3 regions of the Pseudomonas sp. E102 genome follow, and region 2 is predicted to be linked to each of the others. Evidence: predicted binding sites of a transcription regulator. Region 2 holds the regulator's gene; each other region holds the start of a gene.

Region 1 (9,877 bases), 490 kb from region 2:
GCTCGGCCATTGCATTGAACGCAGCGGCCAGACGCCCCACCGAGTCAGCGCCCCTGGCCGGCACGCGGGTCTCCAGGCTGCCCTGGGCAATCTGGGTGGCGGCCGATTCCAGGCCGCGCAGCCGTCGCTCCAACTGGCGTACCAGCAGGTAGACGATCAAACCGATCAGGCTCAAGCCCAGCGCCGCGATCAGCACCAGCCATTCGGGCGGGTACGGATTCATCTGGTACAAGGGGCCGATTTCCAGGACCCACGGCGTGCCAACCATCCCGGCGAATACCCGGATCGAGTCGCCGCCCTTGCCCAGGGCCATCACCGTATCGCCCTCGGACACCCGACGACGCTGGTCTTCGTCCATGTCCGCCTGGTCGACGGTCATCAGGCGCAGGTCGAAACCGAAGCCCTTTTCCTGTTTGAGTTGTGCAAGCCGCTCGGGCTGCTCGGCCACCGGGTAACGCACCAGTTCGTCGGCCAGTAAATAGATTGTCGCCCGGGCCAATTGCTCACTGATCTGGCGAACCTCCCCTACCAATGTCAACTGCTCGCCGTCGCTGACCAGCCGATAGACCTTCGCCGCGTGGGGGCCGGTCTGTTCCACCAGGACCTGCCCGCGCAGCACGCGGGTGCGCTGGCCCAGGTCGAGGTCGGCCTGGCTGAGCGCCTGCAGTTCCAGCGGGATGCCCAGCAGGCGCGCCCACACCGCCAGGGCACGACGGCGCTCCGTGCCGTTCATCGGCCGCAGATTATCGGCCATCAAGGAAAACGTGCCATGGGCCAGGCGCTCGCGGTACTGCTCGGCACGCGTCTGGTTGAGCTGATGCAGCGCCAGTACGCCCAGTACCGCGACCAACACCAGGGCCGCGCACATGCCGCCATAGATGCGCAGGAAGATCGAGTTCACGGAGCGGCGTCTACGCAAGCTTCGGGAACGAACAGGTAGCCTTTGCTGCGAATGGTCTTAATCAACCGTGGATGGTCGGGGTCGTCACCGATCTTGGGGCGGATGCGCGAGATACGCACGTCGATGGAGCGGTCCTGGCCGTCGTAGCCGATCCCGCGCAGGGCAGTGAAGATTTCCTCGCGAGACAGGATGCGTCCGGCATTGGACACCAGCAGCCACAGCAGGTCGAATTCGGCGCTGGTCAGCTCGATCCCCTTGTCCTGCAACCAGGCTTCGCGCAAGGCGTCGTCGACCACCAGCGGCCCGAACTCCAGGCGGCGCGGTTTCTGCGGCACGGACGGCTCCGGCTCGCTGCGCCGCAACAGGGCTTGGATGCGCGCCAGCAACAGGCGTGGCCGCACCGGCTTGCAGACGTAGTCATCAGCCCCAAGGTCCAGGCCCTGGATCTGGTCGGTGTCGTCGGTACGCGCCGTCAGCATGAGGATCGGGCCGTCGTAGTGCTCGCGCACTTTGCGGCAGATGCTCAGGCCATCTTCGCCGGGCAGCATCAGGTCGAGGATCACCAGGTCCGGCTGCTCGTCGATGATCCGCTGCGCCGCGACCGCGCCGTTGCCCTCGATGGCGACGCGAAGGCCATTGCTTTCCAGGTATTCGCGGGTCAGCTCGGCCAGACGCTGGTCATCCTCGACAATCAATATCTGCCAGGCTTCTTGTTCCACTGGGGGCCTCTTATTGTTGTGGGGCACATGGAACTCTGTGGGAGCGAGCTTGCTCGCGATGGCGGTGGGTCAGCCAGCATCACCGTTACCGGTCCGACGCTATCGCGAGCAAGCTCGCTCCCACAATGCCCACCGCCCCTCCATCGTTTGTCATGTTAAAGGAGGATAAACACGCCCATGCACCGGCCGATTGTATAAACGCGGCTTGCGCAGAAAACAAGCGGACAAATGCGTTCGGTCGGGCTGGATTTGTGTGGTAACGTCCGCGCCCGCAAAAAACTCCGGCCGGTTTTCGAGTCGTCAGAATCGTTGAAAAAAGGCTCGCTCCAGCTAGGTCGCGGCCTGCAGAGGAGTTCCTCGTTTCGCACACAAATTACGCACAGGCTTATCCACAGGCAGCACGTTGATTCATGTCCGAAAACGCATTATCTTGTAGCCCGCCGCGTAAAAAACCCTACATGTAGGGTTTTCGGCCAAAAACCAAACACAAGTCGGATAGAGAATTCAAGCGCTTTTCTCGCCTCTGTCCTTCTGCAACACCGCTGTTTCACAAGTCCAGACCGCCCCTGCGGATGGCAACCGTTTCCAAGGTCGAAAACGACCGGAACGGTACGGGTGTTGCAGTCCTTTGCTGCCACCTTGATAAACCAGGTTCCGAGCCCAGGCTCGCGATCCAAGAACTTCGGATGGACGCGACGCCGCAGGCCCGCGCCCTACTGTCCCGAAGTTGTTATACCCGGCGCCAGTCGGTTGTAGTGCTTCAGGACGGAACGGTGGGCACCGTGATGGTGCCCAAATAAACATAGAGAACGTGGAGACACCCATGCACACCGACACAACTCGCGAGAACCCGCAGGGCACCGCGCCGCTGGCCGCCGATTCGAGCCCGGATCTGTCCGCCACCGCGCCGGGCCAACTGCGCGTGATCAAGCGTAACGGCACTGTCGTTCCCTACACCGATGACAAGATCACCGTCGCCATCACCAAAGCGTTCCTCGCAGTTGAGGGCGGCACCGCTGCCGCCTCGTCGCGAATCCACGACACCGTCGCCCGCCTGACCGAACAGGTCACCGCGACCTTCAAGCGTCGCATGCCTTCGGGCGGCACCATCCACATCGAAGAAATCCAGGACCAGGTCGAACTGGCCCTGATGCGTGCCGGCGAGCAGAAAGTGGCTCGCGACTACGTGATCTACCGTGACTCCCGCGCCAAGGAGCGCGCCACCCGCGCGCCGGCCGACGCGCCGGTCCAGGCTCACCCTTCGATCCGCATCGCACGCGCCGACGGCAGCCTCGCGCCGCTGGACATGGGCCGCCTGAACACCATCGTCACCGAGGCCTGCGAAGGTCTGGAAGAAGTCGATGGCGACCTGATCCAGCGCGAAACCCTGAAGAACCTCTATGACGGCGTCGCCCTCAAGGACGTCAACACCGCCCTGGTGATGACCGCGCGGACCCTGGTGGAACGCGAGCCGAACTACTCGTTCGTGACCGCGCGCCTGCTGATGGACACCCTGCGCGCCGAAGGCCTGAGCTTCCTGGAAGTCGCCGAGAGCGCGACCCACCACGAAATGGCCGACCTGTACGCCAAGGCCCTGCCGGCCTATGTCGCCAAGGGGATCGAGTACGAATTGCTGAACCCTGTCCTGGCCGAATTCGACCTGGAAAAACTCGGCAAGGCGATCAACCACGAGCGTGACCAGCAATTCACCTACCTGGGCCTGCAAACCCTGTACGACCGTTACTTCATCCACAAGGATGGCGTGCGCTTCGAACTGCCGCAGGTCTTCTTCATGCGCGTGGCCATGGGCCTGGCGATCGAAGAGAAGCAGCGTGAAGACCGTGCGATCGAGTTCTACAACCTGTTGTCGTCCTTCGACTACATGGCCTCGACCCCGACCCTGTTCAACGCCGGCACCCTGCGTCCACAGCTGTCGAGCTGCTACCTGACCACCGTGCCGGACGACCTGTCGGGCATCTACGGCGCAATCCACGACAACGCCATGCTGTCCAAATTCGCCGGTGGCCTGGGCAACGACTGGACCCCGGTCCGCGCATTGGGCTCGTACATCAAGGGCACCAACGGCAAATCCCAGGGCGTCGTGCCGTTCCTCAAAGTGGTTAACGACACCGCCGTTGCGGTCAACCAGGGCGGCAAGCGCAAGGGCGCGGTCTGTGCCTACCTGGAAACCTGGCACATGGACATCGAAGAGTTCATCGAGCTGCGCAAGAACACCGGTGATGATCGTCGTCGTACCCACGACATGAACACCGCCAACTGGATCCCTGACCTGTTCATGAAGCGCGTCTTCGATGACGGCAAGTGGACCCTGTTCTCGCCGTCCGAAGTGCCGGACCTGCATGACCTGACCGGCAAGGCCTTCGAAGAGCGCTACGAGTACTACGAAGCCCTGACCGAGTACAACAAGATCAAGCTGTTCAAAGTCGTCCAGGCCAAAGACCTGTGGCGCAAGATGCTGTCGATGCTGTTCGAGACCGGCCACCCATGGCTGACCTTCAAGGACCCGTGCAACCTGCGCAGCCCGCAGCAGCACGTGGGCGTGGTCCACAGCTCGAACCTGTGCACCGAGATCACCTTGAACACCAACAAGGACGAGATCGCGGTCTGCAACCTGGGCTCGATCAACCTGCCGAACCACATCGTCGACGGCAAGCTGGACACCGCCAAGCTGCAACGCACCGTGAACACCGCCGTGCGCATGCTCGACAACGTGATCGACATCAACTACTACTCGGTGCCGCAAGCGAAGAACTCCAACTTCAAGCACCGTCCGGTCGGCCTGGGCATCATGGGCTTCCAGGACGCGCTGTACCTGCAGCACATCCCGTACGGTTCGGACGCTGCGGTCGAGTTCGCCGACAAGTCCATGGAAGCGGTCAGCTACTACGCGATCCAGGCTTCCTGCGACCTGGCCGACGAGCGCGGTTCGTACGAGACGTTCCAGGGTTCGCTGTGGTCCCAGGGCATCCTGCCGCTGGACTCGCAACAGATCCTGATCGCCCAGCGCGGCGAGAAGTACATCGACGTGGATCTGAAGGAAACCCTGGACTGGGCACCGGTTCGCGCCCGTGTGCAGAAAGGCATCCGTAACTCCAACATCATGGCCATCGCACCGACCGCCACCATCGCCAACATCACTGGCGTGTCGCAGTCGATCGAACCGACCTACCAGAACCTGTACGTGAAATCGAACCTGTCGGGCGAATTCACCGTGATCAACCCGTACCTGGTTCGCGACCTCAAGGCCCGCGGCCTGTGGGACTCGGTCATGATCAACGACTTGAAGTACTACGACGGTTCGGTGCAGCAGATCGAGCGCATCCCGCAAGAGCTCAAAGCGCTCTATGCGACCGCGTTCGAAGTGGACACCAAGTGGATCGTAGACGCCGCCAGCCGTCGCCAGAAGTGGATCGACCAGGCTCAGTCGCTGAACCTGTACATCGCCGGCGCCTCGGGCAAGAAGCTGGACGTGACCTACCGCATGGCTTGGTACCGTGGCCTGAAAACGACTTACTACCTCCGTGCCTTGGCCGCCACCAGCACCGAGAAGTCGACCATCAACACCGGCAAGCTGAACGCGGTTTCCGCTGGCGGCAACCACGGTGATGACTCAGTCCTGGCTGCTCCAGCAGGACCTGCGCCAGTGCCAAAAGCCTGCGCGATCGATGAGCCGGATTGCGAAGCTTGCCAATAAGCTGAGCGGGTAGGCGCCTAAAGGCGCCCGCTGAAAGAAGCCCCCGATAGACCGCTGGTTTATCGGGGGTTTTCTTTTGCCTGGCGAAAAGTAGGCGCCTGGGCCTGCCTCTTCGCGAGCCTGCTCGCGAAGAGGCAGGCCCAAGCAATACAAAACTGAAGCTCATGAAAAAGCCCCTCTTTCGAGGGGCTCCTTGTGCAGCTTTCAAGCGACCTTCGGCATCAAGCCATCTGAATGATGGTCTGCATGATGGTGCTCTGGGTAGAGATGGTCTTGGCGTTCGCCTGGTAATTGCTCTGCGCCTTGATCAGCTCGACCAATTCGTTGGTCAGGTTGACGTTGGACTCCTCCAGGGAGTTGGAGACGATCGAACCCAGGGTGCCGGTCTGTGGAGCATCGTAGCCCGGGATACCCGAGGCGAACGTTTCCTTCCAGCTGGTGCCGCCTACTGGCTGCAGGCCTTGCTCGTTGGTGAAGCTGGCAAGGGCGATCTGGCCGATCGGCTTGGTCTGGTTGTTGCTGAAGTTGGCGAGCATCACACCGCTGCCATCGATGGTCAGGTTGGTGATCTGGCCGGTGGCGTAGCCGTTCTGGGCAGGAATCGAACGAGCGGTGTCGGCGTTGAACTGAGTGGTGTTGCCCATCGAAATCGTGATGGTCGGTGCGCTGGCGGCGCCGTTGGCGGTCCAGGTTCCGTTGGTCACGGTGCCCGGAACCCAGCCGGTCAACACCAGATCGCTGTTAACGGTCGCTGGCGGAGTGGTGACCGTGGTCAACTTGCCGCTCGAATCGAAGTTCATGGTGGAAGGAACAGGCGCGGTCGCACCGGTCGTGGTCGGCAAGCTGCCATTGAGGTTACGACCATCGATCAAGGTATAGACGTTCCAGGTATTGGAGCCTGTCTTGACCATGTATTGGTCCATCGAGTGCTGGTTACCCTGGGTGTCGTAGATCGGGGTGGTGAACTGCTTGGTAAAGGTCGCCGTGTCAGCCGGGTTGAACGCGGCAGTGATCGGCGTCGCCGTCGAGTTCAGGTTGATGGTCGACGAAACCAGGCTGGTGGCTTGCGGCGGCAGGTTCGAGGTGTCGATGCGCAGGTCGGTCAGGATACCGTTGAGGATCTTGCCGTTGGCATCCACGCCATAGCCCTGCAAACGAGCCGTGCCATCGCTGTTGGTGACGTAGCCTTCCTTGTCGGTCTTGAAAGTACCGGCACGGGTGTAGCTCAGGGAGCCGTCGTTGCTCAGGACAAAGAAGCCCTGGCCCTGGATCCCCATGTCCAGCACGTTGCCGGTGTTGTTCACGTCACCCTGGCCGAACTGCTGGGAAACGTTGGCCAGGCGCACGCCGTTGCCGACGGTCTTGCTGCCCGAACCCAGCTTGGTGGCCGAGTAGACGTCTTCGAATTCCGCGCGGGACGATTTGAAACCGGTGGTCGCCACGTTGGCGATGTTGTTGCCGGTCACGTCCAGCTGTTTGTTGGCTGCATAGAGACCGCTAAGGCCGATGTTGAAAGACATGTTGACTCCTTTTGCCGGTTAGTCGGCTCTACATACCAATAGTTTGTACTTTGGACAGGGCGATGCTGCCCAGCCCGGCCAGGTTGAGCATCAGCTCACCGCCCGTCTGGCTGATCGTCACGCTGCTGACCGTGGCCGGCAGGTTGGTGATCAGCGACGTGGCCTTGCCATCGATGGTGGTCGAGGCCGCGAAGGTGTACGTGCCCGACTCTACCGTCGTGCCCGCGTCGTTCTTGCCGTCCCAGATGAAGGCAGAGTTGCCCGACTTCTGGCTGCCCAAATCGATGGTGCGGACGGTCTTGCCATCCTTGTCCATGATCTTGACGGTGAGGGAGGACACCGCCGCCGGAACCACCACGGTGCCGTTGAGGCTCTTGGAGGTGTCGACCACGGCCTTGTCACCCGGAGCGATCACCGAGCGGCCGACCAGGGACGAAGCCTGCAACGCTTGTGACGAGTTGTAGTTGCCGGCAATGCCGCTCACGGTTTCGTTGAGCGTGGTGATGCCTTCCAGGCTGCTGAATTGCGCCAGTTGGGCCACGAACTCACCGTTGTCCTGGGGTTCCAGCGGGTTCTGGTTTTTCAGCTGGGTCACGAGCAGTTGCAGGAACGCATCCTTGCCCAATTCCTGGTTGCCACTCGCCGCATTGGTCGCCGCACCCAGGCCATCGGCCTTGGTATTGGTCTTGACCGAGGAGTTGGCCAGAATCTCGTTGAGGCTCAAACCGCCTGTTGTATTGGTGACGCTCATATGAATCGCCCCTTATCACTGACCGAGGGTCAGGACCTTCTGCATCATGGTTTTGGCGGTGTTCATCATTTCGACGTTGGTCTGGAACGAACGACTGGCGGAAATCATGTCGGCCATTTCTTCGACGACGTTGACGTTCGGGTAATAGACATAACCCTTGGCGTCCGCGGCCGGATGGTTTGGCTCGTAACGTGCTTCGAGGTTGCTCTGGTCTTCAACGACGCCGAGCACCTGTACGCCCTGCCCCGCCGCGTCCTGGTCCTGGAACAGCGAATCGCTGCCGCCGGATTGGCCACCCTGGAACATGGTGGCGAACACCGGGTGACGGGCGCGGTAGGTCTGGTCGATGCTCGACGAAACGGTCTCGGCGTTGGCGATGTTACTGGCGACGGTGTTCAGGCGAGTGGTCTGGGCACTCATGGCACTGCCGGCGATGTTGAAAACGCTCGCGATCGACATGACTTACTCTCCACGCAGGGCCGATACCAGCCCTTTGAATTTACTGTTGAGCAGGGTGAAGCTGGCCTGGAAGTTCACGGAGTTTTCCGCGTAGTTGGACTGTTCCAGTTGAGCGTCCACGGTGTTCTGGTCGACCGAGGGCTGCATCGGCGTGCGATACATCAACGATTCGTCGCCGCTGCCTACGCCTTCGGCTTCGATATGACGGCTGTTGGTCATGTTCAAGGCGAAGTGGCCGTTCTTGGTCTTCTCGTTCTGCTCGGCGAGTACCTTGGAAAAGTCCAGGTCACGGGCCTTGTAGTTCGGCGTGTCGGCGTTGGCGATGTTGTTGGCCAGGACTTCGGCACGCTGGGCGCGGAAGCTCAGGGCCTGTTCGTGGATACCGAGCGCTTTATCGAAGCTGATGCTCATGTCGGAAACCTTTGGGTGACCAGAATGTACGTACGAAGGCTTTAGCAAGCGCCGTGCCACTTTCCGAAAGCCCGTAAACCGGGGCTTTGCGGGCAACGGCAAAGCGGCAATGCCAGAAAAGCGGCAATCGGTTTCCGCCGGATGCCGCTTTTCTGCCGCTTTCATCCAGGCAAAGGAAATCAAAATGTGGGAGCGAGCTTGCTCGCGATGGCGGTCTGTCAGTCAACGTTGATGTCGTCTGCAATACCGCTATCGCGAGCAAGCTCGCTCCCACAGGGGACAGTGGTGATTGAATATGAGCACGCAAAAAAAAACGGGAGCCCCTAGGGACTCCCGTTCTACCATCCAAGCCAATCACTTCGCCTGGTAAATGATCCCCGGGCTGCACTGGACCATCTGGTAATGGTCCGGCAAGCCGTTCAACGCCTCGGATGCACCCAGGAACAGATAACCACCCGGTTTCAGGGTGCTGTGGATGCGCGTCAGGATGTCCTTCTTCACCTCAGCGGAAAAGTAGATCAACACGTTGCGGCAGAACACGATGTCGAACTTGCCCAGGCTGGCGTAACTGTCCAGCAAGTTGAACGAGCGAAACTCCACGCGGCTCTTGATGGGCGCCTTGACCACCCATTTGCCCGGTCCCTTGGCGTCGAAATAACGTTGCAGGCGATCGGGCGACAGGCCGCGGCCGATGGCCAGGCTGTCGTACTCGCCGGTCTTGCAGTTGTTGAGCATGGTCCCGGACAGGTCGGTGGCGACGATCTGCACGCCGCCTTTCAACTGGCCAATGTTGGTGCGCTCGAACTCATCAATGGACATCGACAAGGAATAAGGTTCCTGCCCCGACGAACAGGCCGCCGACCAGATCCGCAGGCGCTGGCCCGGGCTGGCCTTGATGGCCGCCGGCAATACCTTGTTCTTCAATACCTCAAAGGGATAGGTGTCACGAAACCACAGGGTTTCGTTGGTGGTCATGGCGTCCACGACCATCTCGCGCAAGCCACTGCGCGGCTGGGTCTGGATACGCTGAACCAACTCGCCCAATGACTTGATGCCCTGTTGTTCCATCAACTTATTGAGACGGCTCGACACCAGGTACTGCTTGTTTTCACCAAGCAAGATGCCACAGGCTTTTTCCAGGAAGACCCGGAACTGTTCGAAATCCAAATTACCCGTAGACAAAATACCGCCTCTTTTCACTGTATTGACTTGCCGGGCGCACAACGCGCCCGACCTTTAGCCTGCTGACTTGATTCGCTCGACGACTCGGGAAGCGAGGTCATCGGGCCGGAACTTGGCCAGGAAGTCATCGGCGCCGACCTTCTTGACCATTGCCTGGTTGAACACCCCAGACAACGAAGTATGCAAGATGATGTGCAGCTTTTGCATGCGCGGGTCGCT
Region 2 (9,877 bases):
AGCAGATTCTCGCCGAGGCCAAGCGACAAGGTGCCAGCGCCTGTGAGGTGGCGGTATCGCTGGAGCAGGGATTGTCGACTTCGGTGCGCCAGCGCGAAGTGGAAACCGTTGAGTTCAATCGGGATCAGGGTTTCGGCATTACCTTGTACGTAGGCCAGCGCAAGGGATCGGCCAGCACTTCGGCCAGCGGGCCCGACGCCATTCGCGAAACGGTGGCCGCGGCGCTGGCGATCGCCAAGCACACGTCCGAGGATGACGCCTCGGGGTTGGCCGATGCCGCCCTTATGTGCAAGGAACTGAAGGATTTCGATCTGTTCCACGCCTGGGACATCACGCCCGAGCAAGCCATCGAACAGGCGCTGCGCTGTGAGGCGGCGGCATTCGATGCCGACCGCCGGATCAAGAATGCCGACGGTACGACGCTCAATACGCACCAGGGTTGCCGGGTTTATGGCAACAGCCATGGCTTTATCGGCGGTTACGCTTCGACCCGTCACAGCCTCAGTTGTGTGATGATCGCCGAGGCGGACGGGCAGATGCAGCGCGACTACTGGTATGACGTCAGTCGCCAGGGCACGTTGCTGGCGGACCCGGTGAGCATCGGCCAGAAAGCCGCACAACGGGTAGCCAGCCGCTTGGGCGCGCGGCCGGTGCCGACCTGTGAGGTGCCGGTGTTGTTTTCTGCCGAGCTGGCCGGTGGTCTGTTTGGCAGCTTCCTGTCGGCGGTGTCTGGCGGCAACTTGTACCGCAAGTCGTCGTTCCTGGAAGGCGCGCTGGGGCAGAAGCTGTTCCCGGAGTGGATGACCATTGACGAGCGTCCGCACCTGATGCAGGCCATGGGCAGCTCGGCATTCGACGGCGATGGCCTGGCCACTTACGCCAAGCCGTTCGTGGAAAACGGCGAGCTGGTGTCCTACATCCTTGGTACCTATTCGGGCCGCAAACTCGGCATGCCGAGCACCGCCAACGCTGGCGGTGTGCATAACCTTTTCGTTACCCATGGCGAAGAAGACCAGGCGGCATTGCTTCGGCGCATGGGCCGGGGGCTGTTGGTAACGGAGTTGATGGGCCATGGGCTGAACATGGTGACCGGGGATTATTCCCGTGGCGCGGCGGGTTTCTGGGTCGAGAATGGCGAGATCCAGTTCCCGGTTCAGGAAGTCACCATCGCCGGAAACATGCGTGACATGTTCAAGCAGATCGTGGCGGTGGGGAATGATTTGGAGCTGCGCAGCAACATCCGCACGGGCTCGGTGTTGATCGAGCGGATGACCGTGGCGGGTAGCTGATACTCAAGGCCACAAAAAAAGGCGCGTCATTCATGTGGATGACGCGCCTTTTTTGTGTCGATTAGAGCTCATGGCAAGTCCGTTTTTGTGGCGAGGGAGCTTGTTCCGCTGAGCCGCGAAGCGGCCCCAACATCTTGCGGCCGCTGCGCACTGGAGCGCCAGCCCGGCCGAGCGGGAGCAAGCTCCCTCGCGACGAAATGGCCTTGGGTCCGGAGGAGTTATTCCCCCTCGTCGAAATAGTTGTTGATCAGCGCCACCAAGGCATCCATCGCCTCCTGGGCCTGTTCGCCCTCGGTGCTCAAGTGGATCTTGGTGCCCTTGCCAGCGGCGAGCATCATCATCGCCATGATGCTTTTACCATCGACGGTACTCTCAGGCGTGCGCCCGACCCGGATCGTGGTCTCAGGAAACTGACCCGCCACACCTACGAATTTCGCCGACGCTCGGGCATGCAAACCCAGCTTGTTGATGATTTCAATTTCACGAGCAGGCATCGCGGTGTGAATCCTTTAGCTGAGGTCGCGGTGGCGAACCTGGACGTTCTTCAGGGATTGTTGCAGGAGCTGACCCAGGCGTTCGGTCAGGTAGACGGAGCGGTGATGGCCACCCGTACAGCCAATGGCGATCGTGACGTAGGCGCGGTTGCTAGCGGCAAAGCGGGGCAGCCATTTGAGCAGGTAGCTGGAAATGTCCTGGTACATCTCTTCGACATCCGGCTGGGCGGCCAAGTAGTCGATTACCGGTTGGTCCAGCCCGGACTGCTCGCGCAGTTCCGGTTTCCAATAAGGGTTGGGTAAACAGCGGACATCGAACACCAGGTCGGCATCTACCGGCATTCCGCGTTTGAAACCGAACGATTCGACGAGAAAGGCCGTACCCGGTTCTGGCTGGTTCAGCAGGCGCAACTTGAGGGTGTCGCGCAGTTGATACAGGTTCAGGTTCGTGGTGTTGAGCTTGAGGTCCGCCAGGTCCGCGATGGGCCCGAGCAGTTGGCTTTCGTCATGGATCGCTTCGGCCAGGGAGCGGCTCGCATTGCTCAGTGGATGGCGCCGGCGAGTTTCGGAGAAACGCTTGAGCAAGGTTTCTTCGTCGGCATCCAGGTAGAGCACATCGCATTGGATATGGCGGCTGCGCACTTCCTCGAGCAGTTCGGGGAAGCGCGACAAGTGGCTGGGCAGGTTACGGGCATCGACCGACACGGCGACCAGCGGTTGCGCCAGTTCGGTGTGGATCAGGGCGCGCTCGGCCAACTCCGGAAGCAGGCCTGCCGGCAAGTTGTCGATGCAGTAGTAGCCGCTGTCCTCAAGCACATTGAGGGCGGTACTTTTACCGGAGCCGGAGCGGCCACTGACGATGATCATGCGCATGTTTAATGACCGTTCTGCTCGTCCAGGACAACCTGATACAAAGCGTCGTTACTCGTTGCGCTGCGCAGTCTTTCGCGCACTTCCTTGCGGTCCAGCATGCTGGCGATCTGGCGCAGCAGCTCAAGGTGCGCATCGGTCGCCGCTTCCGGAACCAGCAATACGAACAGCAGGTCGACCGGGGCGCCGTCGATGGCGTCGAAATCTATGGGCGCTTCAAGGTGCAGTAGCGCGCTGATCGGCGACGTACAGCCTTTGAGGCGGCAATGTGGAATGGCGATGCCGTTGCCAAAACCGGTGGAGCCTAGTTTTTCACGGGCGATAAGGGCCTCGAAGACGTCCTGCATTTCCAGATCCGGCACTTCGCGGTGGATCAGGTTGGCAATTTGTTCGAGGGCTTTCTTCTTACTGCCACCCGGCGCGTTCACCTGGGAACGGCCGGGGGTCAGGATGGTTTCTAGTCGGATCATGGATTGGGGGGGTTAACGACCGGTTGCGCCCTGGAGGAGGCTCTGGGTCTTTTCCTTATGCTTTTTGAGTTGGCGATCCAGCTTGTCGGTCAGCAGGTCAATCGCGGCATACATGTCATCATGCTCCGCATTGGCAACCACTTCTCCGCCGGGAATATGCAGTGTGGCTTCGATCTTCTGCTTCAGCTTTTCGACGTTCAGAATGACTTGCACGTTGGTGATCTTGTCGAAATGCCTCTCCAATCGGTCGAGTTTTTCGCCGATGTAGGTGCGCAGGGGTTCGGTCACTTCCAGTTGGTGTCCACTGATGTTGACTTGCATACAGCTTCTCCTTCGTTGCCAGTGCATAAAGCGGCAGGCTGGGTGCCTGCCACTGGAACGCTGTGGCGTGGCCTGTTACATCAACCGCTTGCGTTCGCTCGAAGGTGCGATCCCCAGGGATTCGCGGTATTTGGCGACGGTACGGCGGGCCACCTGAATGCCTTGTGCCTCCAGTAAACCAGCGATCTTGCTGTCACTCAACGGCTTTTTCTGATTTTCCGCAGCGACCAGTTTTTTGATGATCGCGCGGATGGCCGTGGACGAGCATTCGCCGCCTTCGGAGGTGCTGACGTGGCTGGAGAAAAAGTATTTCAATTCATAGATGCCCCGAGGGGTATGCATGAATTTCTGGGTGGTCACCCGTGAAATCGTCGATTCGTGCATGCCCACCGCCTCGGCAATGTCATGCAGGACCAACGGCTTCATCGCTTCGTCGCCATATTCCAGGAAGCCGCGCTGATGCTCGACGATCTGGGTGGCGACTTTCATCAGGGTTTCGTTGCGGCTCTGCAGGCTCTTGATGAACCAGCGCGCTTCCTGCAACTGGTTGCGCATGAAGGTGTTGTCGGCGCTGGTATCGGCGCGTTTGACGAAACCTGCGTACTGGGCGTTGACGCGCAGCTTGGGCATCGACTCCTGGTTGAGCTCCACCAGCCAGCGATCGTTGTGCTTGCGCACGATTACGTCGGGGACGACGTATTCGGGCTCGGTGGATTCGATCTGTGAGCCAGGACGCGGGTTGAGGCTTTGCACCAGCTCGATGACCTGGCGCAGTTCATCTTCCTTGAGCTTCATGCGACGCATCAGTTGGCTGTAGTCGCGTCCGCCCAAAAGGTCGATGTAATCGGTCACCAGGCGCTTGGCTTCGGCCAGCCACGGGGTTTTGGCGGGCAATTGGCGCAGCTGCAGCAACAGGCATTCGCCCAGGTTGCGAGCACCGATGCCGGCGGGTTCGAACTGCTGGATGCGATGCAAGACGGCTTCGATCTCGTCCAGCTCGATGTCGAGCTCGGGGTCGAAGGCTTCGAGGATTTCTTCCAGCGTCTCGTCCAGGTAACCCTGGTTGTTGATGCAATCGATCAGGGTCACGGCGATCAGGCGATCGGTATCGGACATCGGCGCCAGGTTCAGTTGCCAGAGCAGATGACTCTGCAAGCTCTCGCCGGCGGACGTGCGGGTAGTGAAATCCCATTCGTCGTCATCGCCGCTCGGCAGGCTGCTGGCGCTGGTCTGATAGACGTCTTCCCAAGCCGTGTCCACGGGCAGGTCGTTGGGAATGCGCTCGTTCCATTCGCCATCCTCAAGGTTGTCCACCGTGGGGGCGGCTTCCTGTTGGTAGGTTGGTTCCTGGATTTCCGGGGTGGTTTTCTGCTCGACATTGTCGGCCAGTGGATCGGTGTTGTCGAAGTCGTCGCCCTCTTCCTGGCGTTCGAGCATCGGATTGGATTCCAGGGCCTCTTGGATTTCCTGTTGCAGGTCCAGGGTCGACAATTGGAGCAGGCGGATGGCCTGTTGCAGCTGCGGTGTCATCGTCAGCTGCTGGCCCATTCTCAAGACTAGCGATGGTTTCATGGCAGGGGCTTAACACCTTATTTGCCGGCGCACATGCGCCATCCACTACAGGGCGCCGGAGCGCCAAACTTAAGCAAATTATATGCCTGAAACTGAAGTGTTTGCCTAGGGGGCGTCTTCAATTAATTGAGAGTGCCCACGGGTCGTCATCGGACATTCGGCGCCACCCAGGCCTTCGCCTGAGGCTTCGTGGCTTAAAGGCGGAACTCGTGGCCCAGATACACTTCCTTGACCAGCTCGTTGGCCAGGATGGTGGCCGAGTCGCCCTCGGCGATCAACTGGCCGTCGTTGACGATATAGGCGGTCTCGCAGATGTCCAGTGTCTCGCGCACGTTGTGGTCGGTGATCAGCACGCCGATCCCCTTGGCCTTGAGATGATGGATGATCTGCTTGATGTCGCCCACCGAAATCGGGTCTACGCCGGCGAAGGGTTCGTCGAGCAGAATGAATTTCGGCGCGGTAGCCAGGGCGCGGGCAATTTCCACGCGACGACGTTCGCCGCCGGACAGGCTCATGCCCAGGTTGTCGCGAATGTGGCTGATATGGAATTCCTGCAGCAGGCTCTCCAATTCCTGGCGGCGGCCGGCCTTGTCGAGCTCCTTGCGGGTCTCGAGGATGGCCATGATGTTGTCGGCCACCGACAGTTTGCGGAAGATCGACGCTTCTTGCGGCAGATAACCGATACCGGCCTTCGCCCGGCCGTGCATCGGCTGGTGGCTGACATCCAGGTCGTCGATCAGTACGCGGCCCTGGTCGGCCTGAACCAGCCCGACGATCATGTAGAAACAGGTTGTCTTGCCCGCGCCGTTGGGGCCGAGCAAGCCAACGATCTGGCCGCTGTCGATGGACAGGCTGACATCGCGCACAACCTGGCGGCTCTTGTAGCTCTTGGCCAGGTGCTGGGCTTTCAGAGTTGCCATTACTGCGCCTTCTGCTCGTCGGTTTTCTTTTTCGGCTGGATCACCATGTCGATCCGCGGACGCTGTTCGGTCACCTTGCTGCCAGTGGCACGGCCGGCGCTGGCCAGCTTCTTGACCGTGTCGTAGACGATCTTCTCGCCTTGGGTCACGTTGTTGTCCTTGTCGACGACCTTGGCGCGGTCGATCAATACAACGCGGTCCTGGGCGGCGTGATACTGGATGGTGACCCCGTAACCCTGCACAGGCTTGGTGTCGCCTGCGGTCTGCAACTGTTCGAAGTACGCCAGGTTGCCCACGGATGTCACTACGTCGATGTCGCCGGACTGGGTGCGGGTGATGGTGACGGTATTGCCGGTCACCTTCATCGAGCCCTGGGTAATGATCACGTCACCCTTATAGGTGGCGACACCGTTCTTGTCGTCCAGTTGCGCGTCGTCGGCCTGGATGCGGATAGGCTGGTCGCGGTCGTTGGGAAGGGCCCAGGCGCTCGCGCTTCCCAGTGCAGCGCCCAGACTGAGCAAAATAGGGAGGGTTTTAGCGAGCTTCATACTGTCCTCTTACTTTCGATAGCAGGTGTATCCTGCTTTCCTTCAAATACGCCTTCATTCCCACGCCGGTCGACACGCCGCCAGCGCCGTCGATTCTAACGGGTTGCTCGGTCTGCGCATATTCTCGCTGCGGGAAGACCGTCATGCGACTGCTGGTGATGATGGTCGTACGGTTCTTTTCATCGGTCCGTGCGATGCGCACCGAGTCGATCAGTTCGACTTCGGTGCCGCCGGGATTGACCTCGGCCCGTTCGCTCTGCACGTGCCATGGAAATTCGGTACCCCGGAACATGTTCAGGTCCGGTTTGGTCACCAGCGTGACGTCGCTGGCCTTTACATGATCGACCTTGTCGGCCGTCATCTCGTACTGCACCTTTCCGTCCGGCAGGTATTGCAGGGTATGCGTATTGGTCGCATACCAGTCGATGTCATTTTCCTCGACCTTGGCCGCGGGTTGGTCAAGGAAGCGTTCCGGGCTGATGTTCCAATAGCCCACCGCAGCGAAAATCGCGGCGATGCAGCTGAACACCAGAATGGTGCGAATCTTCTTGCTTAGCATAAATGGCTCACAAGTATGCGGCGTTGGCCGCTTCGAGGTGGCCCTGGGCACGCAGGATCAGTTCACAGAATTCACGGGCTGCACCTTCGCCGCCCCTTGCCGTGGTGACGCCATGGGCGTGCTCGCGCACGAACGCCGCTGCGTTGGCCACTGCCATGCCCAGGCCGACCCGACGGATGACCGGCAGGTCCGGCAGATCGTCGCCCAGGTAGGCGACCTGTTCATAGCTTAGATTGAGTTGGCCAAGGAGCTCGTCCAGAACCACCAGTTTGTCTTCGCGGCCCTGGTAAAGGTGGGGGATGCCCAGGTTCTTCGCCCGCCGTTCGACCACCGGGGTCTTGCGGCCGCTGATAATGGCCGTTTGCACGCCCGAGGCCATCAGCATCTTGATGCCTTGGCCGTCGAGTGTGTTGAAGGTCTTGAATTCGCTGCCGTCTTCGAGGAAATAAAGGCGGCCGTCGGTGAGTACACCGTCGACGTCGAATACGGCGAGCTTGATGGTCTTGCCCCGTTGCAGCAGGTCGGTCGTCATTACATTACTCCAGCACGCAGCAAGTCGGACAGGTTGAAGGCGCCGATCGGGCGGTCTTCGTCATCCACTACCACCAGTGCGTTTATCCTGTGGTCTTCCATGATTTTAAGGGCTTCGGCGGCCAGCATGTCGGCGCGTGCGGTCTTGCCGTGCAGCGTCATGACTTCGTCGATGGTTGCGTTGCGAATGTCGATCGCGCGGTCGAGGGTGCGGCGCAGGTCGCCGTCTGTGAAAATCCCGGCGAGCTTGCCGTCGGCTTCGAGGATCACGGTCATGCCCAGGCCCTTGCGGGTCATTTCCATCAGCGCATCTTTGAGCAGCGTGCCGCGTTGCACCTGCGGCAGCTCTTCTCCGGCGTGCATCACGTTTTCGACTTTCAGCAGCAGGCGACGGCCCAGCGCGCCACCGGGATGGGAAAAGGCGAAATCCTCCGCCGTGAAGCCACGGGCTTCCAGCAGGGCCACGGCCAGGGCATCGCCCATGACCAGTGCCGCGGTGGTGGAGGAGGTCGGGGCCAGGTTCAGCGGGCAGGCTTCGTGCTCGACATGGACATTGAGGTTCACCTCGGCGGCCTTGGCCAACGGGGAGTCCGGGTTGCCGGTGATGCTGATCATCTGGATGCCCAGGCGCTTGATCAGCGGCAGCAACGTGAGGATTTCATTGGTCGAGCCGGAGTTGGACAGGGCCAGGATGACGTCGTCCCGGGTAATCATGCCCATGTCGCCGTGGCTGGCTTCGGCCGGGTGGACAAAAAATGCCGTCGTGCCCGTGCTCGCCAGCGTGGCGGCGATCTTGTTGCCGATGTGGCCGGACTTACCCATGCCGACCACGACCACGCGGCCCTTGCTGGCCAGAATCATCTCGCAGGCACGTACGAAATCAGCGTCGATGTGGGCCAGTAAGCCTTGTACGGCTTCGAGCTCGAGGCGGATGGTACGTTGTGCCGATTGAATCAGGTCGCTGGATTGGCTCATGTCAGATCGTATAGCCCGATGAAAAGGCGGCGATTATAGCGGTAATGAACGATTCCCTCACGTTAGTTCGTCACGCTTTGTTCGAACGGTTGCAAGGCTGGACATAAAATGTGGTGTTTTACCTTAAGCCAGGCTTAACGGGCGGGGGGTTGGCCTTGGGCGCCTGACGCTTGCAGTGATATAGTTCGCCGCCGGTTCGTGTGCCCGGCGGTACCGGCATTTGTCGGTTGGCCTGGGCATTCGGATATGAGGCTGCATCGCAAGGAGTTTAGATGAGTGCCGACAACGCCTACGCGGTCGAGCTGAAGGGACTGTCCTTCAAGCGAGGGACGCGCAGCATTTTCAATGACATCGATATTCGCATCCCGCGCGGCAAGGTGACCGGCATCATGGGGCCTTCCGGGTGCGGAAAGACCACGCTGCTGCGGCTGATGGGGGCACAACTGCGCCCTAGCGCCGGCGAAGTCTGGGTCAATGGCCAGAACCTTCCAAAGTTGTCGCGCAGCGATTTGTTCGATGCGCGCAAGCATATGGGGGTGCTGTTCCAGAGCGGCGCGCTGTTTACCGACCTCGATGTGTTCGAGAACGTGGCGTTTCCCCTGCGGGTCCATACCGAACTGCCGGACGAAATGATCCGCGACATCGTTTTACTCAAGCTGCAGGCCGTCGGGCTGCGCGGGGCCCTGGATTTGATGCCGGATGAACTGTCCGGTGGCATGAAGCGTCGCGTGGCGTTGGCGCGGGCCATCGCCCTCGATCCAAAAATCCTCATGTACGATGAGCCCTTTGTTGGCCAGGACCCCATTGCCATGGGCGTGCTCGTGCGGTTGATCCGCCTGCTCAATGACGCCCTGGGCATCACCAGCATCGTGGTGTCCCACGACCTGGCCGAAACCGCGAGCATCGCCGACTACATCTATGTCGTTGGCGATGGCCAGGTGCTGGGGCAGGGTACGCCCAAGGAATTGAAGGATTCGGACAACCCACGCATTCGCCAATTCATGAAAGGTGACCCGGACGGTCCGGTGGCGTTTCATTTTCCGGCCACGGATTACCGTACCGATCTGCTGGGGAAGCGCTGATGCGCAAGAAATCATTAATAGAAAGAATTCGCCTGTTCGGCCGTTCCGGCATCGACGTGCTGGCCGTGCTGGGGCGTTCCACGCTGTTCCTGATGCACGCACTGCTCGGACGCAATTCGACCGGAGGCGGTTTTGGCCTGCTGGTCAAGCAATTGCATTCGGTGGGGGTGATGTCCCTGGTGATCATCGTCGTCTCGGGCATCTTCATTGGCATGGTACTGGCGCTCCAGGGCTTCAGCATCCTGT
Region 3 (9,877 bases), 2.8 Mb from region 2:
CTTCCGATAGCAGCGCCTGGCCAGCCCGGGTGTCGTCCCGTAACTGCCCGGGCAAGGTTTTCAGCAGCCAGGGTTGGCCCTGGCCATCGCGTACCCGGTAGAGCAACGACTGCTGGCTCTGGCCGAGCGCGCCTTCGATCTGCCAGCCCTCGAACACTTGGCCCGCCTTCAGCGCAGGTGGCAGGGGCCACTGCTGCAATTGGATCAGCGCGTCGCCGATGCTCGCTTCGCCCACCGCATCGACCCGCACCAGCAGCGCGCTGGCGTTGTCCTGGCTACCGGCCAGATGCGCGGCGTTGACCAGCGTCTGCGCGGCGAGATTGAGGTCCGGCTGGTCGCGCAGGATGCCGGCGATGGCCGTGTCCCCGAGTACCGCCCAGACACCGTCGCTGAGCAGCACGAAGGTTTCGTCTTCGCGTAGCTCACCGTCCAGGAAATCGAGGATCAGGTGCTGATCCAACCCCAGGGCGCGCTTGAGCACATGCTGCATGCCCTGTTGTTCCCAGACATGGTCTTCGCTGACCCGTTGCAGGTTGTCGGCGTGCCAGCGGTAGACCCGGCAATCGCCGACATGGGCGAGGGTGAAGCGCCGGCCCCGCAGCACCAGGGCACTGACGGTGGTGAGCAGCGGCTGCCCGCCACCGTTGGCCTGCAGCCAGCGGTTCTGCGCCGACAGCAGCCGGTCGAGTGCCTGGGCCACGCCCCAGGTTTGCGGCGTGGCGTAGTAGTCCAGCGCCAGTGCCTGCAAAGTAGAGCGCGCCGCCAACCCGCCATCGGCGCATTGGCTCACACCGTCGGCGATAGCGAACAGGTAACCCTTGCTGGCGGCCAAGGCCGGGGCAGGGGTCACCAGGCGCAGGGCGTCCTGGTTCTCCTCCCGTGGGCCGATGGCACTGGCTTCGGCAAAACTCAATTGCAGGCTCATGATGGGCGGTCAGACCCGAGCAGCGGTGACGGCGGCCGAACCCCAGGTGGTTCTCCAGCGACGCTTGACGCCGTGCAGGCCGAACCAGGCCAGGACACCAAGGCTGGCGAACAACCACAACGCCAATTGGTAGCTGCCGGTGCTCTGCTTGATCGCGCCCATGCCCGCCGCGAGGGCGAAGCCGCCGATGCCGCCGGCCATGCCGATCAGCCCGGTCATCACGCCGATTTCCCGACGGAAACGTTGTGGCACCAGTTGGAACACCGCGCCGTTGCCCGCACCCAGGCCAAGCATGGTGCAGACGAACAAAGCCAATGCCGCATAGGAACTTGGCAGGTTGAACCCCACCGCGGCGATGCAGACGGCCGCGACGGTGTACATGCCGAGCAAGGTGCGGATGCCGCCGAAGCGGTCCGCCAGGGCGCCGCCCAATGGGCGCATGAGGCTGCCACCAAAGACGCAGGCGGCGGTGTAGTAGCCGGCCTTGACCGGGCTCAGGCCATATTGGTCATTGAAGTAGCCGGGCAGGGCGCTGGCCAGGCCGATGAAGCCGCCGAAGGTCACGCTATAGAAAAACATGAACCACCAGCTGTCCCGGTCGCCCAGGGCCTTGAGGTAGTCGGCCATGGATTTGGCCTTGGGGCGCTCGGGGGCGTTCTTGGCCAGCCAGGCGAAGAGGACCAGGGTCAGCACCAGCGGGATCAGCGCGAAGCCGAACACGTTGGTCCAGCCGAAGGCCACGGCCATGACCGGTGCGATCAATGCGGCGAGCACGGTGCCCGAGTTGCCAGCCCCGGCGATGCCCATGGCCTTGCCCTGGTGCTGCGGCGGATACCACTGGGAGGCCAGCGGCAGGGCCACGGCGAACGAAGCGCCGGCCACACCGAGGAACAGGCCTAGCAGCAGCGCTTGCTCGTAGCTGTGGATGCCCAGTTTCCAGGCGCAGAACAGCGCACCAATGACGATCACCTGACCGACCATGCCGGCGGTCTTCGGCGAAATCCGGTCGGCCAGCAGGCCCATGAACAGGCGCAGTACGGCACCGGCGAGGATCGGGGTGGCGACCATCAGGCCGCGCTGTTGCGTGGTCAGGTGCAGGTCGGCAGAGATCTGCACCGCCAACGGGCCAAGCAGGTACCAGACCATGAAGCTCAGGTCGAAATAGAGGAAGGCCGCGAACAATGTCGGGGTGTGGCCGGATTTCCAGAAGCTTGAATTCATCGCGCACCTCAGCTGTAAAAGTCTCGAGAAATGAGTCAGTGCTTTGAGCAGTGCGCCGCCTGTGGTCGCACCACCGGTCCCGCGGGACCAAAACAAAAAAACGCCGCAACCCGGATTGCCTGAGTGGCAAGAGGGTGTGCGACGTCTTTGTCGTAGGTGGGGCAACCGCCGTTGGTTACCTGTGGGGTTGCTTAAGCGAGATCTGTGCCAACCCGAGGGAGGGGGATGGCTATCGCGAGCAGGCTCGCTCCCACAGTGGGTCGGGGGCGTTCGCAAAGTGCTGCGTTCACCCTGAGATCAATGTGGGAGCGAGCTTGCTCGCGATGACGGTGGGTCAGTCGATTGAGATGTTGAAAGCGGGATTGCAATCGCGAGCAAGCTCGCTCCTACAGTGGAGCTGCGGTCTATTGTGGGAGCGAGCCTGCTCGCGAATGGGGCAGGCCAGGCACTACAAGGCTTTCAGCCAAGCAATTCATTCATCGCAATGATCTGCTCCGCCACCTGGATCAGCTTCTGCTGGCGGCTCATGGCCTGGCGGCGCATCAGCGTGTAGGCCTGTTCCTCGTTGCACTCTTTCATCTTCATCAGCATGCCCTTGGCCAGTTCGATGCGCTTGCGTTCAGCCAGTTGCTGGTCGCGGGCCAGCAATTGGGCGCGCAGGGCCTGGTCGCTTTCGAAGCGCGCCATGGCGACATCAAGGATCGGTTGCAGGCGCGCGGCGTGGATGCCTTCGACGATGTAGGCACTCACACCCGACTTGATGGCCTGGCGCATCACATCCGGATCGTGCTCGTCGGTAAACATGACGATCGGTCGCGGCTGGTCGCGACTGACAAGCACTACTTGCTCCATCACATCGCGTCCGGGTGACTCGGTATCGATCAGGATCACGTCCGGACGCACCGTTTCGACGCGCGCTGGCAGGTCGATGGTCAGGCCGGATTCGTCGATCACTTCGAAGCCGGCCTCAATCAAGGCCGCTCTAAGGCGGCCGACTTTTTTCGCGGTGTCGTTGATCAGCAGGATACGCAGCATAATCGTGGCTCCTGTCAGCGGCTGGCGAGAAGGGGAGCCGCATCGCTCAAGGCGTGCAGTTTGAAGCTGCGGGCGTACCCGGCCGGGTCCGTGCCGTCCCAGGTGGTGCCGTCGATCAGTTGGCTGCTGCGCATGTCCTGGCCTGGGGGCGTCATGCCCAGTGTCGCAGCAGCTTCACGGTACAGCTCGAGTTGCTGGACCTGGCGCGCGACGGCCAGGTAGTCCGGGTCTTCGCGCAGCAGGCCCCAGCGGCGGAACTGTGTCATGAACCACATGCCGTCGGACAAGTATGGCAGGTTCACCTCGCCGCCTCCGTGGAAGCGCATGGCATGGGGATCCTGCCAGCTGTTGCCCAGGCCGTCGGCGTAGATGCCCAGCAGGCGCGGCTCGATGCAATCCAGCGGCGCATCGAGGTATTCGGGCGCGCTGAGCAATTGCGCGGTACTGCGACGGTTCTCGACGCTTTGCTCGATGAAACGGCTGGCTTCAAGGATCGCCATGACCAATGCCCGGGCGGTATTGGGGTATTGCTCGACGAAAGCGCGGGTGCAGCCGAGGACTTTCTCCGGGTGATCGGGCCAGATCGTCTGGGTGGTCGCCAGGGTAAAACCAAGGTTCTGCTTCACCGCGCTGGCGCACCAGGGTTCGCCCACGCAAAAACCGTCGATACGACCAGCTTGCAAGTGCGCGACCATTTGCGGCGGTGGCACCACGACGCTGTCGACGTCCGATAAAGGATGAATGCCCTGGGCCGCGAGCCAGTAGTAGAGCCACATGGCGTGGGTGCCGGTGGGGAACGTCTGGGCGAACGTCAGTTTCGGGCGAGTTTGGTGCACGTGCTGTTCCAGTGCCTCAGGACTGGTCACGCCTTGGGCCTGGAGGCCGTGGGACAGGTTGATGCTCTGGCCGTTCTGGTTCAGCCCCATCAGCACGGCCATGTCGGTGGGCGCGACGCCGCCGATGCCCAGGTGCACGGCATAGATCAGGCCGTACAGGCTGTGGGCTGCGTCGATTTCGCCACTGACCAGCTTGTCCCGCAGGTTAGCCCAGGACGCCTGGCGCTTGAGGTTCAAGGTCAGGCCGTAGGGTTGGGCGAAGCCTTGGGTGGCGGCCACCACCACCGGGGCGCAGTCGCTCAGGGCCATGAAGCCAAGATTGATCGCGCTTTTTTCCGGGGCATCGCTGCCATTGACCCAGGCCAGGGGCGTGGCTGGAACTTCATTCATCGATATCACCTTCCACATCAAAAAGCGCCGTGTCCGGGCCAAGGAAGGCCGGACGCCGACGCCGTTGTCCTTTGAAACAGTGCGGCACTCATTCCGTCGTTGGCATGGGGCGCTGATGACCAAAAAGGTGCAAGGCATATGCCAGCGCTGCGGTTTTGTGCGAGCGCCTCGCTTGCGACGCCGTTGCGCGGCTATAATCGCGGCCTCATTTCGTCGCCCGAGTCAAAGCCGCCCATGTACACCCTGGCCCGTGAACTGCTGTTCAAACTCTCCCCGGAAACCTCCCACGACCTGTCCCTGGACCTGATCGGCGCGGGCGGGCGCTTGGGCCTCAACGGTCTGCTGTGCAAGGCTGCGGCGAAACTGCCGGTGACGGTCATGGGCCTGGAATTTCCCAACCCGGTCGGGTTGGCGGCGGGCCTGGACAAGAATGGCGCCGCCATCGACGGCTTTGCGCAACTGGGTTTCGGCTTCGTCGAGATCGGCACCGTGACGCCGCGGCCACAGCCGGGCAACCCGAAGCCACGATTGTTCCGTCTGCCTCAGGCCGAGGCGATCATCAATCGCATGGGCTTCAACAACCTGGGCGTCGATCACCTGCTGGCCCGTGTCGCGGCGGCCAAGTACAAGGGCGTGCTGGGCATCAACATCGGCAAGAATTTCGACACCCCGGTGGAGCGCGCCGTCGACGACTATCTGATCTGCCTGGACAAGGTCTATGCCCATGCCAGCTATGTCACCGTAAATGTCAGCTCCCCGAACACTCCGGGGCTGCGTAGCCTGCAATTTGGTGACTCCCTCAAGCAATTGCTCGCCGACCTGGCCCGGCGCCGCGCGGAGCTGGCGGTTATCCATGGCCGGCATGTTCCGTTGGCCATCAAGATCGCCCCGGACATGAGCGACGAGGAAACCGTCCAAGTGGCCCAGGCCCTGATCGAGACCGGCATGGACGCGGTGATTGCCACCAATACCACCCTGGGACGCGAAGGCGTCGAAGGGCTGGAACACGGTGACGAGGCGGGCGGTTTGTCTGGTGCGCCGGTGCGTGACAAGAGCACCCATACCGTGAAAATCCTGGCGGGTGAACTGGCGGGACGCTTGCCGATCATTGCGGCGGGCGGGATCACCGAAGGCCGGCATGCCGCCGAGAAAATCACCGCTGGGGCAAGCCTGGTGCAGGTTTATTCGGGTTTCATCTACAAGGGGCCGGCGCTGATTCGAGAGTCGGTGGATGCGATTGCGGCGTTGGGGTGATTCCTTAGGTTGGTGAGGTCCATTTGTGGCGAGGGGATAAAGCCCCTCGCCACACAGTGTTTTCAGCTCAAATCCGCGAATCCCGGGCATTAAAAAGGGCTCCAGAAGGAGCCCCTTGGGCCGTGGCCCGCCGTCCGGATGGGACGTGCGTGGTTAAATCGGTTTGGATGTCAAGTTGTCGAGTTCTTGAGTAATAAGCCCTGTGTCAGCCGACGGCGTGAAGTTCGTTGAGTCTATGGATACCCGCAGTGCCGGTCATACCGTCCCAGTTGTCGCCGCGTCCTTCCCGCCAGCCATTGATCCAGGCTTGACGTACCGACGGTAGAGTAAAGGGGCAAAGCTCACGGGATTTACCACCAACGCCATATTGGTAACCGCGTAAAAATGCTCTTTCCAACGGATCACGCTTAAGTCTTCTCATAGGGTGTTGCCCTCACTTGTTGACTGTTGCTTAGCGTCGACCTCTATTGAGGCCGGGGCAGAATCATTCTGCCGTTGGCGGCTCGTTGCCGGCGTGACGAGCCGAGGTGTTGACGCCGTTGCGACGTCAACCTGTGGTGAGTTCTAACCAAAGCGTCACACGGATGGAATGATCGTTTTGTCATAAGCACGTAACATTAAAGATGCTAGGGCGATAAGTAACATGATGTTCAACACCCGCTTTTGAGCAAGACCCCTGTATGATCAGCCCTGCGCCGAAAGGCGGTCGCCATGGTCGGATGAGAATGTCCCCCTGTTGCACTCGGGTACTATTCGACGAAAGGGGTGACTTTTCACAATTTGTTGCACAGAATTTTTTTATCTGTACACGCATCTAAGCTCTTTGAACCTGAGCGGCGAGTACGGAACGGCACACGCTCGTGCCACGCGGGTGCTCTTGAGAAAAGCACCTGATTGAACCCGGCCCGGCAATGCGTTGCCCGGCCCACTTAGCCAAAGGCTCTGGAAATCCCATGTCCGACCGTTTCGAACTCTTCCTCACCTGTCCCAAGGGCCTCGAAGGCCTGCTTCTTGAGGAAGCCGTCGGGCTTGGCCTTGAAGAGGCGCGCGAGCACACCTCGGCCGTTCGCGGCAGCGCTGACATGGAGACAGCCTATCGGCTCTGCCTATGGTCGCGCCTGGCGAACCGCGTGTTGCTGGTGCTCAAGCGCTTCCCGATGAAGGACGCTGAAGACCTTTACCACGGCGTACTGGATGTCGATTGGCAAGACCACATGCTGCCCGATGGCACCCTGGCGGTGGAATTCAGCGGTCACGGCTCGGGCATCGACAACACCCATTTCGGCGCCTTGAAGGTCAAGGACGCGATCGTCGACAAATTGCGCACCCCTTCGGGCGACCGTCCTTCCATCGATAAGCTCAACCCGGACCTGCGCATCCACCTGCGCCTGGACCGTGGCGAAGCGATCCTTTCCCTGGATCTCTCGGGCCACAGCCTGCACCAGCGCGGCTATCGCTTGCAGCAAGGCGCCGCACCATTGAAGGAAAACCTCGCCGCCGCGATCCTGATCCGCGCCGGCTGGCCGCGCATTGCCGCTGAAGGCGGGGCGCTGGCCGACCCGATGTGCGGCGTCGGCACGTTCCTGGTGGAAGCCGGCATGATCGCCGCCGACATGGCGCCCAACTTGCGTCGTCAGCAATGGGGCTTTACCGCCTGGCTCGGCCATGTGCCGGCGCTGTGGCGCAAGCTCCATGAGGAGGCCACCGAGCGCGCCGCCGCCGGACTGGCCAAGCCGCCGTTGTGGATTCGTGGCTACGAGGCCGACCCACGGCTGATCCAGCCGGGCCGCAACAACGTCGAACGCGCGGGCCTGAGCGAGTGGATCAAGATCTACCAGGGCGAAGTCGCCACTTTCGAACCACGCCCGGACCAGAACCAGAAGGGCCTGGTGATCTGCAACCCACCGTATGGCGAGCGTCTGGGTGACGAAGCCAGCCTGCTGTATCTCTACCAGAACCTCGGCGAACGCCTGCGCCAGGCCTGCCTCAACTGGGAAGCGGCGGTGTTCACCGGCGCGCCGGACCTGGGCAAGCGCATGGGCATTCGCAGCCACAAGCAATATTCGTTCTGGAACGGCGCCTTGCCCTGCAAGCTGCTGTTGATCAAGGTGCTGCCGGATCAGTTCGTCACGGGCGAGCGTCGCACCCCGGAACAACGCCAGGCCGAGCGTGAACAATCCGCCTACGACCAGGCCCCGGATGTCCCCCAGGAGCGCCAGTACAACAAGAACGGCAACCCCATCAAGCCAGCCCCGGCACCCGCCCCGGTGATCGAGCAGGCGCGCCTGAGCGAAGGCGGGCAGATGTTTGCCAACCGGCTGCAGAAAAACCTGAAGTTGCTGAGCAAGTGGGCCAAGCGTGAGGGCGTGGAGTGCTATCGCGTCTACGATGCCGACATGCCCGAATACTCGATGGCCATCGACCTGTACCACGATTGGGTGCACGTCCAGGAATACGTCGCGCCCAAATCCATCGATCCGGAAAAGGCCTCGGCCCGGTTGTTCGATGCGCTGGCGGCGATTCCCCAGGCCTTGAATGTCGACAAGAGCCGCGTGGTCATCAAGCGCCGCGAGCGCCAGAGCGGCACCAAACAGTACGAGCGCCAGAGTGCCCAAGGCAAATTCACCGAGGTCAGCGAAGGCGGCGTGAAGCTGCTGGTCAACCTCACGGATTACCTGGACACGGGGTTGTTCCTCGACCACCGGCCGATGCGCCTGCGGATCCAGAAGGAGGCAGCCGGCAAGCGTTTCCTGAACCTGTTCTGCTACACCGCGACCGCCAGCGTCCACGCCGCCAAGGGCGGTGCGCGCAGCACCACCAGCGTCGACTTGTCGAAAACCTACCTGGACTGGGCGCGACGCAACCTGTCCCTCAATGGCTTTTCGGACAAGAACCGCCTGGAGCAGGGCGACGTCATGGCCTGGCTTGAAGCCAGTCGCGACGAGTACGACTTGATCTTCATCGACCCGCCGACCTTCTCCAACTCCAAGCGCATGGAAGGCGTGTTCGACGTGCAGCGCGACCACGTGCAACTGCTCGACCTGGCCATGGCGCGCCTGGCGCCGGGCGGCGTGCTGTATTTTTCCAACAACTTCCGCAAGTTCCAGCTCGAAGAAAACCTGGCCGAGCGTTACGCGGTGGAGGAAATCACCGCCAAGACCATCGACCCGGACTTCGCCCGCAACGGCAAAATCCACCGCGCCTGGAAAATCATGGCGCGCTGATCTCGAGGCATTGGATCCAGGGGAGCCTTGAAATTCAAGGCTCCCGGGCATCATTGGGGCTGGCTAAAGTGATGGCAGATAGCTATAACTAGGCTGTGGCCGGGGCTGTACATATGCCTGGTCCCTTTCTGAGTTATGTGTATGGCATTACATCAGGTGCGTCCCAGAATCCTGGGCTTTATCAGTGAAGATGTTTCGGCATGGCTAGTGGCGTCCCTGGTCCTGATGGCGGGCTTGCTGCTGACCGGTTTGCTGGCCTGGGGCACGCTGAACCTGTTCAACCAGCAATTGCGTCAGCGCTTCGAACTGCAAGCCGAAGAGCGCTATAGCCGCCTCCAGGAACGTTTCCAGGACCAGGAGCAACGCCTCGACAGCCTGAGACGTTTCTTCGCCAACTCCTCCGGGGTTTCCAACAGCGAGTTCCATGGCTACACCGAAGCCCTGCTGCGGCGCACCCGGGCCTTTGCCTGGGCGCCCCGGGTCTTTCGGGACGATCGGCAGCCGTTTGAACAACAGGCGCGGGCCGAGGTGTCTGGCACCTATACCATTCGCGAACAGGATGAAGCCGGTATGTTGCACCCGGCCATCGAACGGGACGAATACGTACCGGTGCTGTACGTCCAGAGCCAACCGTCCTATGGCTCGCCGCTGGGCCTGGATCTTCTTTCGCAGCCGTTACGCCGTGTGACGCTGGAGCGGGCCCGCCAGCGTAACGCCCTGGTGGTTTCCCAACCGGTTAACCTGATAGGGGTCGACCCGGCCTTTTCCCGCGGGGTCGTGCTCGCAGCCCCCGTGAGTCGGCATCTGGCCGGTGAGCCGTTCGGATACGTGGTGGCCGCCGTCAGCATGCGCCAGCTGGTCGCCGATGACCTGCCTGCGCCGGGCCGCGACAATCTGTCGATGCGTGTGATCGACCTGTCCGATGGCGATCATGGGGAGGTGCTGTACGAGACGTCGGACCAGCCGGGCAAAAGCGATTTGGCAGCGACCCG

The links. Region 2 encodes sigma-54, which starts transcription at its own class of promoters, with help from an activator protein. Its sites were predicted from a motif close to ANTGGCATNNANNTTGCTNT; they were not measured.
Region 1: flgB (flagellar basal body rod protein FlgB) is a predicted target of sigma-54. The motif match lies at 8,518-8,537, and genes of this name have one in related genera.
Region 3: DOCECA_RS05370 (CmpA/NrtA family ABC transporter substrate-binding protein) is a predicted target of sigma-54. The motif match lies at 4,534-4,553, and genes of this name have one in related genera.

What each region holds. Positions count from the first base shown of each region.
Region 1 covers NZ_CP084025.1:3,453,986-3,463,862, forward strand. The annotation lists gene DOCECA_RS15780 (ATP-binding protein) at 1-901, opposite strand, end outside; gene DOCECA_RS15785 (response regulator) at 898-1,620, opposite strand; gene DOCECA_RS15790 (ribonucleoside-diphosphate reductase subunit alpha) at 2,444-5,335, shown strand; gene flgE (flagellar hook protein FlgE) at 5,557-6,855, opposite strand; gene flgD (flagellar hook assembly protein FlgD) at 6,884-7,606, opposite strand; gene flgC (flagellar basal body rod protein FlgC) at 7,622-8,065, opposite strand; gene flgB (flagellar basal body rod protein FlgB) at 8,069-8,476, opposite strand; gene cheR (protein-glutamate O-methyltransferase CheR) at 8,831-9,658, opposite strand; gene DOCECA_RS15820 (chemotaxis protein CheV) at 9,713-9,877, opposite strand, start outside.
Region 2 covers NZ_CP084025.1:3,945,534-3,955,410, reverse strand. The annotation lists gene pmbA (metalloprotease PmbA) at 1-1,289, shown strand, start outside; gene DOCECA_RS18125 (HPr family phosphocarrier protein) at 1,508-1,783, opposite strand; gene rapZ (RNase adapter RapZ) at 1,799-2,656, opposite strand; gene ptsN (PTS IIA-like nitrogen regulatory protein PtsN) at 2,659-3,123, opposite strand; gene hpf (ribosome hibernation-promoting factor, HPF/YfiA family) at 3,136-3,444, opposite strand; gene DOCECA_RS18105 (RNA polymerase factor sigma-54) at 3,520-5,016, opposite strand; gene lptB (LPS export ABC transporter ATP-binding protein) at 5,211-5,936, opposite strand; gene lptA (lipopolysaccharide transport periplasmic protein LptA) at 5,936-6,484, opposite strand; gene lptC (LPS export ABC transporter periplasmic protein LptC) at 6,471-7,043, opposite strand; gene DOCECA_RS18085 (KdsC family phosphatase) at 7,051-7,575, opposite strand; gene DOCECA_RS18080 (KpsF/GutQ family sugar-phosphate isomerase) at 7,575-8,549, opposite strand; gene DOCECA_RS18075 (ATP-binding cassette domain-containing protein) at 8,822-9,631, shown strand; gene mlaE (lipid asymmetry maintenance ABC transporter permease subunit MlaE) at 9,631-9,877, shown strand, end outside.
Region 3 covers NZ_CP084025.1:1,141,377-1,151,253, forward strand. The annotation lists gene DOCECA_RS05355 (protein kinase domain-containing protein) at 1-925, opposite strand, end outside; gene DOCECA_RS05360 (nitrate/nitrite transporter) at 935-2,146, opposite strand; gene DOCECA_RS05365 (ANTAR domain-containing response regulator) at 2,606-3,181, opposite strand; gene DOCECA_RS05370 (CmpA/NrtA family ABC transporter substrate-binding protein) at 3,196-4,407, opposite strand; gene DOCECA_RS05375 (quinone-dependent dihydroorotate dehydrogenase) at 4,642-5,661, shown strand; gene rmf (ribosome modulation factor) at 5,867-6,082, opposite strand; gene rlmKL (bifunctional 23S rRNA (guanine(2069)-N(7))-methyltransferase RlmK/23S rRNA (guanine(2445)-N(2))-methyltransferase RlmL) at 6,615-8,885, shown strand; gene DOCECA_RS05390 (sensor domain-containing diguanylate cyclase) at 9,027-9,877, shown strand, end outside.